Regions from separate parts of the Alishewanella maricola genome, predicted to be linked through region 1. Evidence: riboswitches for the same ligand, from Rfam matches in the RefSeq annotation. Region 1 holds a riboswitch; the other holds the start of a gene.
The links. A riboswitch is a leader RNA that binds a small molecule or an ion and turns the genes downstream of it on or off. The one in region 1 is predicted to bind cobalamin.
Positions count from the first base shown of each region.

Region 2: another riboswitch for cobalamin. It lies ahead of JAO78_RS08600 (ABC transporter ATP-binding protein); the one in region 1 lies ahead of JAO78_RS02905 (TonB-dependent receptor domain-containing protein).

Region 1 is NZ_JAEINI020000001.1:587,919-591,330, reverse strand. Features, by position in the region: gene JAO78_RS02905 (TonB-dependent receptor domain-containing protein) at 1-1,386, opposite strand, end outside; cobalamin riboswitch at 1,423-1,627, opposite strand; gene JAO78_RS02900 (YajQ family cyclic di-GMP-binding protein) at 1,699-2,181, opposite strand; gene JAO78_RS02895 (VanZ family protein) at 2,265-2,636, shown strand; gene JAO78_RS02890 (ketopantoate reductase family protein) at 2,612-3,412, shown strand, end outside.
Region 2 is NZ_JAEINI020000004.1:328,164-331,575, forward strand. Features, by position in the region: gene JAO78_RS08590 (transporter substrate-binding domain-containing protein) at 100-840, opposite strand; gene JAO78_RS08595 (NADPH-dependent FMN reductase) at 991-1,542, opposite strand; cobalamin riboswitch at 1,763-1,933, shown strand; gene JAO78_RS08600 (ABC transporter ATP-binding protein) at 2,019-2,846, shown strand; gene JAO78_RS08605 (FecCD family ABC transporter permease) at 2,840-3,412, shown strand, end outside.

The DNA.
Region 1 (3,412 bases):
GCCAGAAATTTTGGCACGTTCAATGTTTTGTGGTGTGTAGGTCGCAAAATCAAACTGGATCAGATTATCAACATCTTGCTTAAACCAGGCTAACTGCAACGTCGCAGCGGCTAACTGATAACTCAGTGCAATTTCATTCGACAACGTTTTTTCTGGTTGTAAATCGGGATTGGCACTACCAGGATAATACAAGTCGTTAAAGGTCGGCGTTTTAAAAGCCGAACCCCGGCTCAGTCTGAGCTGCATCGCATCACTGAGATCAACACCTGCAGCTAATTGCCAAGTCGTGTTACCACCGTATTGGTCGGTAAGGTCGCGGCGCACTGCCCCGTCTAAACGCAAGCCTTGCGCAGCAAATTGTAAACCGGCAAAGGCGGCACGATTTAGGCGATTATCCTTTACATAGGCTACGCCTGAGCGTGCTACGCTCTCTTGATACCAGTTCACGCCCGCTAAACCCGATAGGCTATCTGTCAATGCGGTGGCTGCTTGATAGTTAAATTCATCGCGTTCAGTCACATATGGGCTTTGCGAAACAGGCCCGTAAGTCGTGTCATCATCCAGCGTACGGCTGAATTGTGCTTGATGTTGCCATGATCCTTGCTGATGTTCCCAGCCCAACAAATAACTGCGGTTTAACGTTTCAGCTTGATCTTCACTGCCCCAGGCCGTATCAAACTGATAAAAACCGGAGTTAACATCCACCTGACCACGCCAAAGACCCAATCCTGTTTGATAAGCTGCCACCAGTTTAGCAAAACGTTGTTGGTAACCATCCCGATCGTTATCTAAATCGTTACGCACATTAAAACCATCGGCCCGGCTATACCCAGCAGTAGCACTCAAAGTCAGATCACCCTGTTGTTGACTGGCATTAATGCTAGCACCAGCCTGCCCATAACTGCCAACATCCGCAGTTAATTCCACGCCGCTGGCTTGACGAGTGGTAATAGCAATTACTCCAGCTAAGGCGTCAGCACCATACCATGCCGCTCGAGGGCCACGGATCACTTCTATTCGTTCAATTAACGCTAAGGGCAACATCGATAAGGTTTTATAACCCAAGGTGGCGGAGCCACTGCGCACGCCGTCAATCAATACGAGCGTATGGCCATTATTCCCGCCACGCAAATACAAACCGCTATTTTGGCCACGGCCACCGTCACGAGAAATAGTAATACCGGGTAATTGCGCTAATAAAGCAGGTAAATCACTGGCTTGACGAGCCTCAATATCTGCACGATCTAGCACAGAAACACTGGCTAACACTTCGGAAGTGGCTACAGGGATGCGATTAGCGTAAACACTAATATGTTCGACCGCGTCAGTCGCGGATACAGCAGTAGGCACGGCTGACAACAGCAGCGCCCAAGAAGGTTTAAACATAGATACTCCAGCAATGTGCCCACCGCACATTTCTTTGGTTTGAAGGACTTTTAGGCCGGTCTCCGGGCTAACAACCTGCTGACGCGAGTATTTCGCCTTCCCATCTTGCGACAGTGGCGGATGAAATACTTTAAGTTGCTTACCGTTGCGGGGGCAGCTCTGGTTTTACACCAGATTCCCGTTTAACTTGGTCGATGACATTAAAAAGCAGCGACCAAGCACCTAAAAAAGCGGCGGCTCTATCAAGAGCCGCCGCAAGTTTACGCTGAATCAGCGCCAAGTCAATAGACTTCTAGAAGTCTTAACTACAAATCAATCGCGAAAGTTGGTAAATTGAAAAGCTTGCTCTAATTCAGCTGCACGCACCGCCGCAATCGCTTCTTGTAAATCATCGCGCTTTTTACCAGTAACGCGCACTTGATCGCCTTGAATAGCGGCTTGCACTTTTAACTTATTGTCTTTAATTAATTTAACCAACTTTTTCGCCATATCCGTTTCGATACCTTGGCGCAGCGATAAGGCTAAACTGTAGGTTTTACCCGAGTGCACCACATCGCCTTCTTTAAAAGAGCGCACATCTAGATTGCGTTTCACCGCTTTGGCAAAAAAGATTTCGAGCATTTGCTGTAACTGAAACTCTGCCTCAGCCACCATGTTAATTTGTTTATCTTTGAGGGTAAATTCAGCATTTACGCCGCGAAAATCAAAACGCGTTTGTAATTCACGGTTAGCATTATCAACCGCATTTAGTACCTCTTGCTGGTCAACTTCAGAAACTATATCAAAAGCGGGCATCTTGCTCTCCTATCTCGGTCTATGCTGGTGATTATAACCAGAAAACTGCTACAATCCGAGCCCCATTTATCGGAGGTGAGAACGTGCCGCAATCGTTTTATCGCTTTTTGTTTTTATTATGTTTGCTGTTAGCCACTTTTGGCTTTATGGCCGAGATTAACGGCCACAAGCTTGCTGGCGAGTTGTCTTTTTTTAAAATTGAAAATCTCGATAAAGTGGCCCATTTTGGTATTTTCTTTGTACTCAGTGGCTTAATTTGGAAAGGCTTTCGCGCAGTGTTTTGGAAAATCCTACTTTTAATGGCAATCTATGGCGCCTTAATTGAAGTGATACAAGAAAACTATACGCGACGCACGGGCGATTTTTGGGATTGGGTAGCTGATATGGCTGGGGTTTTAACCTTTTTCGTTGTGCGTAAACTGTGGCATTTATGGCGACCACGCAGCAAGCGTTAAACTGGACCGTCGTTGGCCAAGGCGCTATTGGCCTGCTTGCTGCCTGTCGGTGGCAACAGGCTGATACGCCAGTACGTTTGTGGTTGCGTCAACCTAAATCGTTAAGCGTGCGCTTTTTGGCGCTAGATCACACCGAGCAACAATGCCATTTTCAAGCGGCAGTCTCCCCCATCCATGCCTTGTTTTTACCGGTAAAAGCCTATGCCGTTACCGAAGCCTTAGCCCAACTACAACCGCATCTCACTGACAACGCCCAAATTGTCGTTTCCCATAATGGTATGCCAGACCTTGCAGCATTACGGCAATTTGCACGAGCTAAACAAGGGATCTGGTTTTTAACGACTAGCCATGGAGCCTTACGACAAACGGAGCAGATCCACCATACCGGCCAAGGTAAAAGTATGCTCAGCCCACTGAATGAGGCAACGAGTGCACATCGCAAAGCCGTTTTCATGGCTTTAAATCAGGCCTTAGGCCCGTTAACCGTCACCGAGAATAGCATAGCGGCTTTATGGCAAAAGCTGGCGATTAATGCGGCTATTAACCCGCTCACCGCAGTGTTAAATTGTAAAAATGGTGCTTTAGCGGCGGCAGAGCATCAACCTCAATTACAGCAAATTGTCAGTGAAGTCTGTCAGCTGGCCTCGCTTGAACAAGTTGATTTGCCGTTTACGGCAACCTTTGCGCAAGTGCAACAGGTGATCACCGCGACGGCCAATAACTATTCATCAATGCAGCAAGATTATTACCATGGCCGCCCCACCGAGCTTAGCGTG
Region 2 (3,412 bases), on a different contig from region 1:
ATACTTATGGCGTGTTGGCTAAACAAACCGCGTTATGCTTAACACTAAACTGATTAGTATGAGCGTCCTATGTGGCTTTGTTATGGAGTCATGCAGCGGTTAATAGTAAGCAAAGGGTTGTTGCCCTGTTTGTAATTGTCGGCTTGGGGCGGCAATGCCAAAATGTAAACGCAAATTTTCGGTGAAGCCTTCACGCTCTAATTGAAACAGCATATTTGCCAAGGGCTGTAATAAGGCGCTGTGGTCGCGATGCAGTAAATGGTAATCAGGTAAGCTAAAAATAAATTGCTCGCTAATCGGGAATTCGCTTTGTGCATTAAGCTGGTAAGCCGCAAAAATCACGGCATCGACTTTGCCGGTTAAAAATAAATTTTTGGTACTTTCGATACTGCCAGAGCTAATTACTTGGCGCGAAGGCGGCAGCTTTTTTAAGATTTCTTCTAACACCAAAGAGCCACGGACATAAGCCAAGCTTGGCACGTCTTCTAGGCTACATTTTGCACAGCGTTGCTGATTGATATACAAATAAACCTTGGTATCAAACAACACATAGGGTACAGCGACGAGGTTAGGGTAATGCTTGGTCACATCCAGCACCCTAGCTAGCTCACCATCTAAGCTGCCTTTATTCGACTCTAATAAACTTCGGCCAAACGGAATATCAATAAAGTGTGCATCAATATTTAAACGCCGATAGGCTTCAGACAACAAAGCTTGGCTGTATTGCGCTGCAGGTGAGGTTAGCGCTTCGCGAAATTGTAGTTTTGACGGCAATGTCTCTGCCGTTTCGGCGTACGACACACTCAAGATCATTATGCTAAAAAGTAGCAGCCATTTCATCAGATCAATCCGTTTAGTCTCAGCGTTTGAACATCTTGTGAGATGCTGTTCGGCTATTTATGTTTTAATAAAGCAACGTCAGGCGAATAGTGTTACCCGTTCAGCTAAAAGGGCGCTAAAAATATCCCTAACAGGCAACGTGTTATCAATTTACGGCTGCAGTTTTTGTTGCCATGCCGCCAACGCGAGCAGTTGCTGTTTGATATTTTCTTGGATTTTACTATCAATTAAATGTCCTTCGTTGTCAAAAGCGCCGCTAAACGCATTGGCAAAAACTTCGGGTTTATTTAACGGGTGTAAATCGAGATATACACAGACTTGACGTAAATGATATTGCGCGCGCGAGCTACCCATGCCCCCTGCCGCTCCCATAATAGCCACCGCCTTGCCACGTAATAGGTAATTATCAGGTTCACGCGATGCCCAATCTAGCGCGTTTTTTAAAGCGGGGGCCAGTGAGTAATTGTACTCTGGGCAGCCCAGAATTAATGCATCTGCTTGGGCGAAATCGTTAAGTAACCGGCTGACAGCAGCAGGTTTCTCTGCTAAATCGGCGTTATAAAAGGGCACATCTAATAAGTCGGCCAGGTGGATTTTCATACCTTTTGGTGCGTGTGCTTGTGCCCATAGCAACATACCCCGATTAGTCGATTTAGCGCGTAAACTGCCGCAGATGGCCAAGACGTTGAGTGTTTTTGTCATAGTGATAGGTTGCTCCATGTCAGGTGTTTAGCCCTGAGGCTTGCAGCGTTCAGATTTTATAAATAGCTTAAGCCTAGCAGTTATCTTTAAAATTGCAGGATAAAAGTTAACCCTATGCGTAATAAATTTCACCGGTAGAGCGCAATAAAGCAAAGCAGTAATCCGATATCTGCTGTAACCTTTTACTGTTACAATAGCCAGCGTTGCTATCTTATAACAAGCAACGCTTAAACACTAAGGTGAGCTTAAAGCTTAACATAGGGAATCAGGTGCAAACCCTGAACTGTACCCGCAACTGTAAACTATGCTGTGTTTCAAGGCCACTTAACGGGAAGGCGAAACAGGGGTTATCGTAGTCAGTCAGGATACCTGCCTTGGTGTAAAAATGCCCCCGTGCGGGAAAACACGGTAGCGGCCTGCCACCTGTGTCAAACGGGCTGTAGGATGCTGCCTGCGAGTAATTACAGGATATCGTTTTGACAGCCGCCATTTATACTCTAGACCAGCTTTGCTTAGCGTATCCCAATTCGCGTAGCTCAGGCTCTGTGCTGGCGCTCGACCAGATTACGTTGGCTATTTCCCCTAATGAAGTCGTTGGTATTATCGGCCCAAATGGCGCGGGTAAAAGTAGTTTATTACAACTACTCAATGGCCGTTATGCGCCGAATAGTGGCCGAATTTTACTTTCTGGCCAGCCGTTGCAGCAGCAGAGTGCACAGGCTTTAGCACGGCAAGTTGCCACCGTGGCACAAATCAGCAGTGCACCGCAGGGGTTGTGTTGTGAGCAAGTTGCGGCGATGGGCTTGTTACCACATAAGCGCTGGTATGAGGGCACCAGTGCCCAAGACCTGCAGCAGGTAAGGTTAGCATTGCAGCAAGTGGGTTTGGCTGATAAAGCGCAACTACGCGCCGATACTTTATCGGGGGGCGAATTACAGCGGCTAAATATTGCACGCGCTTTGGTGCAGCAAGCGACTATTTTATTATTGGATGAGCCGACCAATCATTTAGATGTGAAATACCAACATCAGGTATTGCAACTGCTACAGGGGCTGAATAAAACCATTATTTGTTGTTTGCACGATCTGAATTTAGCCGCGCGTTATTGCCAGAAGCTATTGTTATTGGAAAACGGTAAGGTGCGGGCCTATGGTACGCCACACGACGTTTTGCGCCCAGCATTATTACAGCAGGTTTTTGGTTTGCCTTGCGTGGTATCATCGCAAGCCGATTATGGCTGGTTGCAAGTGACCTTTATACCTGAGCTCGCGCACGCGAAAGTCGGAGTGCCAAGCCCATGCTAAAACAGTTAAAACCCCGTCAGCGAGCCTTGCTATGGCTGTTAAGCGGTTTATTGGTACTGAGTTTACTATTGAGTTTGCAAATTGGCAGTGTCGCGATCAGTTGGCGTGAATTGCTGCTCGCTTTAACTGGCCAAGCATTGAGCGAGCCGCTAACCCAGACGATTATCTGGCAAATTCGTTTACCTCGTTTATTTGTTGCCATGTTAGTGGGGGCAGGCTTGGCTGTGGCCGGTGCCGTTTTACAAAACGTCAGTCGTAATCCACTGGCTGATCCTTATTTATTTGGTTTAATGGCTGGGGCTGGGTTAGGGGCGACCATTGTCAGTATTGTGCTACCCGATCAACTGATCAGCATGGCGTTGGCGGCCTTTTTAGGGGCTTTGCTTGCGGTGCTGTTGGTGTTTATTGCCTGTATGGGTAATAGGCTACAAAAAATGGAAGTGACCTTACTCGCTGGGGTGGCGGTGTCATTTATGCTCAGCGCGATCAGCAGCTTTATTCTGTATTTTGCTGAGCCTTTTGCGGCTAATCGGGTTATTTTTTGGATGATGGGGAGCTTAAGTCGT